Regions from separate parts of the Mesorhizobium sp. M0587 genome, predicted to be linked through region 2. Evidence: predicted binding sites of a transcription regulator. Region 2 holds the regulator's gene; the other holds the start of a gene.
The links. Region 2 encodes HrcA, which represses chaperone genes, less so after heat shock. Its sites were predicted from a motif close to GTTAGCACTCNCNNNNNGNGAGTGCTAAC; they were not measured.
Positions count from the first base shown of each region.

Region 1: a site for HrcA is predicted at 1,882-1,910, ahead of groES (co-chaperone GroES). Genes of this name have one in related genera too.

Region 1 covers NZ_JAMYQP010000002.1:118,423-121,642, reverse strand. Annotated here, with positions in the region: gene NKI49_RS02310 (MFS transporter) at 1-713, opposite strand, end outside; gene NKI49_RS02305 (TetR/AcrR family transcriptional regulator) at 841-1,467, shown strand; gene NKI49_RS02300 (hypothetical protein) at 1,604-1,789, shown strand; gene groES (co-chaperone GroES) at 1,972-2,268, shown strand; gene groL (chaperonin GroEL) at 2,332-3,220, shown strand, end outside.
Region 2 covers NZ_JAMYQP010000045.1:21,121-24,340, forward strand. Annotated here, with positions in the region: gene rph (ribonuclease PH) at 1-477, opposite strand, end outside; gene hrcA (heat-inducible transcriptional repressor HrcA) at 655-1,737, shown strand; gene NKI49_RS28475 (hypothetical protein) at 1,819-2,016, shown strand; gene NKI49_RS28480 (PQQ-dependent sugar dehydrogenase) at 2,110-3,220, shown strand, end outside.

The sequences.
Region 1 (3,220 bases), on a different contig from region 2:
GGCTCCAAAAATGCCCAGACCGCGCCGAAGAACATGAAATAGCAGAAGACCGACAACAGTGCGGCGATCGAGGGAACCGTCAGCACATTGGCCAGATTTTCTTCCTTGGGCAGATCGGCGTAGTCGCCGGGAACGAGAAAGGCGACCGCCAGCGACGCCACGCAAACGGCAGCGAGAACGATGAAGCCGCCGCTCGAACCTGCGGCCGGGATGACGTAGAGCGCCAGCAGTAGCGCCAGGGCGCATTGCGCAAGCGTCTGCATGGTGACGAAGTAGCCACCAATACGCTCGGCGCGGCGCGAACGCGCGATGAGTTCGGTGGCGACCGCGACAAGGCCACCCTCGGCGAGCCCCGCCAGGACGCGGGCCGAAATCAGCATCTGGGGCGTATCGGCGTAGGCCGTCCACCAATTGGCCGCCGCCAGCAGGACCAGAAGGACGGCGCTTTTCCAACGCATGTTGCGGGCCGACAGCAGCATCGCCACGACGGCCGAACCGATGGCGATGGCGATCATCTCGGCGGTGGCGACCAGCGCCAGTTCGTCGCCGGTGACATGACCCTCGGTGTAAAACGCGCCGAGCAGCACGGGTTGCAGCCCGAGAATGAGCAGGCCGACCGAACCGATCCACAACGCCGAGGCAAGCTGCGCGCCCGTCGGATTGCCGACCAGCCAGTCGCCGTTCTCCGCCTGTTTCGCATTCGTCGACCTCAAACGCGCCTCCCCAACGTCCTTGCCGCGCCGCAAAAAAACTGACAATCTGTCAGCATTTCTGGAAACTGATAGTTAATCATGTTTGTTGTCAACCAGAAATTTGGAACCCTCGCGAGAGATCGGGCGCATGAAAGAAGCAAGGCGAACGGCGACCGAGCCCAGGCGCAGACCCAAGCAGGAGCGCAGCCGCGAGCGCATCGACGCCATCTTGTCGACGACGATGCGGCTGATCGGCGAGAAAGGCATCGACGCCGTCACGATGAAGGAGGTCGGCATGCTGGCCGGTGGGCCTATCGCCACCGTCTACCATTACTTTCCCAGCAAGTCGGCGATCCTGGCGATGCTCTATGAGCGCTTTTCAGAGGTCAGCCGCGCACGATTGATTGCGATCATCGCGGACATCCGCGAAGCGAAGGACGTGATCGTGGCCGCCGACCGGCTGCTTGACGACTATCACAGCCGTGTCGCCGGCGATCCTGCCATCCAGGATCTACAGAATGCCATCCAGGCCGACAAGGCACTCAAGAATCTCGACATCGCCGAGACCAGACACCAGGCAAAATTGTTCTGCGACCATGTCACGGTCTTGCTCGATCCGCACAAGCGCGAACAGTTCGAACGCATGGTTCTGCTGATCTTCCAGCTCGCCGGCAGCGTGGTGCGTCTGGCGCTAGCGGAGGGCGAAGCGGAAAGCCGCCGGACCATCGAGGATTATCGGTCGATCATCCACACCCAGTTGCGGCAGTTTCTGTAGAGAAGTTCACCCGTTTCACGGAAACAGCGAACCGCTCCATCTCCTTGTTTTGACGCAATTGCCAAGGGAAAGCGCTGTGCGCTTTCCCGGGAAAACCGCTTCGCGCGCGGCCCTTGCCGCGAGCAGCGGATGGAGCATGGCCTCCATCGGTACCATCGACGTCTATGCGGGTTCGGCAACGACTTATTGCTTCGCGACGCTGGCCATGCTGATAGACGAGGCGGGCAGTTGGTTCGACAATGTGCGCTTCGTGCCGAGCGGCTCCTACCCGCTGGCGGAACGATGCCCGCTTCTGGTGCTTGGATCGCCAAAACGCAGGTAAGCTCATTGTCCTGCGCGGCGCGGCTTCGATCGAGCAAATCATCGCGCCGAGCGCCTTGACTCTCACAGGCCGGCGGCCTATTTCAGCGCCACGTTAGCACTCACCACTCGTGAGTGCTAATTGCATGTCCGGCGTCGCCGGACGGAGGAACTGTTCTCACCGTTCTCATCGAGGAAGAAAAAATGGCAAAGTCGAAGTTCCGCCCGCTTCATGACCGCGTGGTCGTTCGCCGGGTCGAATCCGAATCCAAGACCGCCGGCGGGATCATCATCCCCGACACGGCGAAGGAAAAGCCGCAGGAAGGCGAGATCATCGCCGTCGGCTCCGGCGCTCGTGACGAAGCTGGCAAGCTCGTTCCGCTGGACGTCAAGGCCGGCGACCGCATCCTGTTCGGCAAGTGGTCGGGCACCGAAGTCAAGCTCAATGGCGAAGACCTTCTGATCATGAAGGAATCCGACATCATGGGCATCATCGGCTGAATATCGGCCTCACCATCCTTTAAATCTTCGGGCTTACCCCAAGCCCCTGCCAGGAGTTAAAACATGGCTGCCAAAGACGTAAAATTCTCCCGTGACGCCCGCGAACGCATGCTGCGCGGCGTCAACATCCTCGCCGACGCGGTGAAGGTCACGCTCGGCCCCAAGGGCCGCAACGTCGTCATCGACAAGTCGTTCGGCGCTCCGCGCATCACCAAGGACGGCGTCACCGTCGCCAAGGAAATCGAGCTTGAGGACAAGTTCGAGAACATGGGCGCGCAGATGGTCCGCGAAGTCGCTTCGAAGACCAACGACATCGCCGGCGACGGCACCACGACCGCGACAGTGCTGGCACAGTCGATCGTCCAGGAAGGCCACAAGGCCGTTGCCGCAGGCATGAACCCGATGGACCTGAAGCGCGGCATCGACCTCGCCGTCATCGAAGTCGTCGCGGCGCTCGGCAAGGCTGCCAAGAAGATCAAGACCTCCGAGGAAGTTGCCCAGGTCGGCACGATCTCGGCCAATGGCGACGAATCGGTCGGCAAGATGATCGCGGAAGCGATGCAGAAGGTCGGCAACGAGGGCGTCATCACGGTTGAGGAAGCCAAGACCGCCGAGACCGAACTCGAAGTCGTCGAAGGCATGCAGTTCGACCGCGGCTATCTCTCGCCCTACTTCGTCACCAACGCCGACAAGATGGTTGCCGAGCTCGAGGACGTCTACATTCTCCTCCATGAGAAGAAGCTCTCCAATCTGCAGGCCATGCTGCCGGTTCTCGAAGCCGTCGTGCAGACCTCGAAGCCGCTGCTCATCATCTCGGAAGACGTCGAAGGCGAGGCTCTGGCCACGCTGGTCGTCAACAAGCTGCGTGGTGGCCTGAAGATCGCCGCCGTCAAGGCGCCGGGCTTCGGTGATCGCCGCAAGGCCATGCTGGAAGACATCGCCATCCTCACCG
Region 2 (3,220 bases):
GTGGTCCTTCAGCACCTTGGCGACGCTGGTCATCTGCCGTGCTTCCATCCAGCGCAGGCAATCGTAAAGCGCGACCCAGCCGCCGGTGATCGAGGCGGTGCGGGTGCCGCCATCGGCTTGTATGACGTCGCAGTCGACGGTGATCTGCTGCTCGCCGAGCGCCTGCAGGTCGACCACGGCGCGCAAGGAGCGGCCGATCAGCCGCTGGATTTCCAGCGTGCGGCCGCCCTGCTTGCCGGCGGAGGCCTCGCGGCGCATGCGCTCTCCGGTCGAGCGTGGCAGCATGCCGTATTCCGCCGTCACCCAGCCCTTGCCGGAATTGCGCATCCAGCCCGGCACTTTTTCCTCCAGGCTGGCGGTGCACAGGACATGCGTGTCGCCGAATTTCACCAGGCACGAGCCTTCGGCATGCTTGGAGACGCCGCGCTCGAAGGATATGGCGCGCATTTCGTCGAATTGGCGTTTGGAAGGGCGCATTCAGGCTACTTTCTCGTTCATTTTTCGGAATCTTGGCCGGCTTGTAGCCGCATGGGACGGATGGCGCAAAGGAAAATGGCCGAGCGATCTGACACAGACACCGGGTGATCTGACGCAGACACCGGTTGCGCGGGCCGGGCGGAAGTCTATATCCTTAAGCCGGAGGTTTTTGGCGCAATGACCAAGGCAGTCGATCCGAACTCGCAGGCGCCCGCGCTTCAATCCCTCGACATGCGTTCGCGCGACATCTTCCGGCGCATCGTCGATTCCTATCTCAGGGACGGCGAACCGGTGGGATCCCGCAGCCTGTCGCGTATCCTGCCGTCCTCGCTGTCGCCGGCCACCATCCGCAACGTGATGAGCGACCTCGAGCACCTTGGCCTGATCTATGCGCCCCACATCTCGGCCGGCCGGCTGCCCACGCAGGCCGGGCTGCGCTTCTTCGTCGATGCCTTCATGGAGCTTGGCGACCTTTCCGACGAGGAGCGCCGCAGCATCGAGGCGCAGGTGCGGGCCTCCGGTTCGGGCGCCACTCTGGAGCACATGCTGACCGAGGCCAGCCAGATGCTGTCGGGCATGTCGCGCGGCGCCGGCCTGGTCCTGGCCGCGAAGAACGAGGTCGCGCTAAAGCATATCGAATTCATCCAGCTCGAGCCGACCAAGGCGCTGGCGGTGCTGGTGTCACAGAACGGCGATGTGGAGAATCGCGTCATCGAGCTGCCGGCCGGCATCACCGTGTCGCAACTGCACGAAGCCTCGAACTTCCTCAACGCCCATATTCGCGGCCGTACGCTGGCCGAGGCGCGGACCGAGATCGCCCGCATCAAGGAAGAGACCAGGGCAGCGCTCGACACGCTGTCGCAGGACCTTGTCGAGAAAGGCCTGGCGGTTTGGGCCGGTGCCGAAAGCGGCCTGCCGGCGCGGCTCATCGTGCGCGGCCGCGCCAATTTGCTCGAAAACGTCACGGCCCAAGCCGATATCGAATTGCTGCGGCACCTGTTCGAGGACATGGAGACGCAGGACGGGCTGATCCAGCTGCTTGACCTTGCCGAGCAGGGATCGGGCGTGCGCATCTTCATCGGCTCGGAAAACAAGCTGTTTTCGCTGTCGGGCTCGTCGCTGGTCGTCGCGCCCTATCGCGACAAGGACGCCCGCGTCGTCGGCGCGCTCGGCGTCATCGGCCCGACGCGGCTGAACTATGCCCGCATCGTCCCGATGGTCGACTATACGGCGCAGCTGATTTCCCGCATGCTGCGCTAAGGCGCTGATACTCAGGTGATGCCGGCCTGCGAATGGCGGCTTCCCGCGCTTCCGAAGAACAGGCTGCCGAGGAGAAAAAGAATGGCGCTCGAAGAATTCAAGGCCCGCATCAGCCTGCTGCTCGAGGAGATGGTCAACCAGCCGGAGGATCAGCACGAAATCCAGGAACAGTTGCGCGAAAAACTGCGGGAGATGCGCGCCATGGGGCTGCCGCTGCCGGCCGATCTCGTCGCGCTGGAAAAACGCCTGGATGACGATTTCTACGCCGCCGGCAACTGAGCCTGGAAGTGGTCTGCCTTCAACTCGTCGTGTAAAGCGGAACGATCGGCGAAACCTGCCGTTCCTGACCCGTGACCAATGTTGGAGGACGGGATGATCCGTTTCGCTGGTACGGCCTTTGTTGCCCTGTTTGCCGTCACGACGGCATCCGCCCAACAGGCCGATCAGCCGGTGCTCAAAGGTGCCGCCGCCTTCGGCGACTGGCGTGCCGACAGGCCGGGGGTGCGCCGGCTGATCAAGCCGGAAGACCTGCCGAAGCCCGACGTCACCAAATCCACCTCGAATAGCGCCGGCCTGGCGGAGCGGCCGCAAGGCGCCAGGCCGCGATTGCCGCCCGGTTTTTCGGCCGAACTGGTCGCATCGGGCATCGCCAATCCGCGTGTCGTGCGCGTCGCTCCGAATGGCGACCTGTTCGTCGCCGACAGCGAAGCCAATCGGGTCCGCGTCTTTCGGCTGGCCGCAGGCAGTGCGAAACCCGCCGAGAAAGGCATCTTTGCCGGCAACCTCAATCAGCCCTATGGCATTGCCTTCTATCCGCCGGGCAATGACCCGCAATGGGTCTATGTCGCCAACAGCGACAGCATCGTGCGGTTTGCCTACCGCAGTGGTGATCTGAGAGCTTCCGGCGAGCCGGAAACCGTCCTCGACGACATTCCCGCCAATCATCACTGGACCCGCGACATCGCCTTCTCGCCCGACGGCAAGACGCTCTATTTGTCGGTCGGCTCGGGTTCGAACGCCGCTTCGGACATGGCGAAGGAGCCAGAAGGCGGCCTTGACGCATGGGCCAGATCGAAGCCGCTCGGCGCTGCCTGGGGCTTCGAAAGCGGCCGCGCCGAGGTGCTGGCCTTCGATCCGGACGGCAAAAATGGCAGAACTGTCGCCACTGGACTGCGCAACTGCTCGGGCATGACCGTGCAGCCGGCGACCGGGGCGCTGTGGTGCGTCGTCAACGAGCGCGACGGGCTTGGCGACGATGTGCCGCCCGAATACGCAACGGCCGTCAAGGACGGCGCCTTCTATGGCTGGCCCTGGTATTATATCGGCGACAATGAGGATCCGCTTCACGAGGGCGAGCGTCCCGATCTTGCCGGCAAGGCGACCATTCCCGATGTGCTGATGCAGGCGCACTCGGCGCCGCTCAACATCGCCTTCTACGACGGCAAGACTTTTCCACAGGAGTATCAGGGCGACGCTTTCGTTG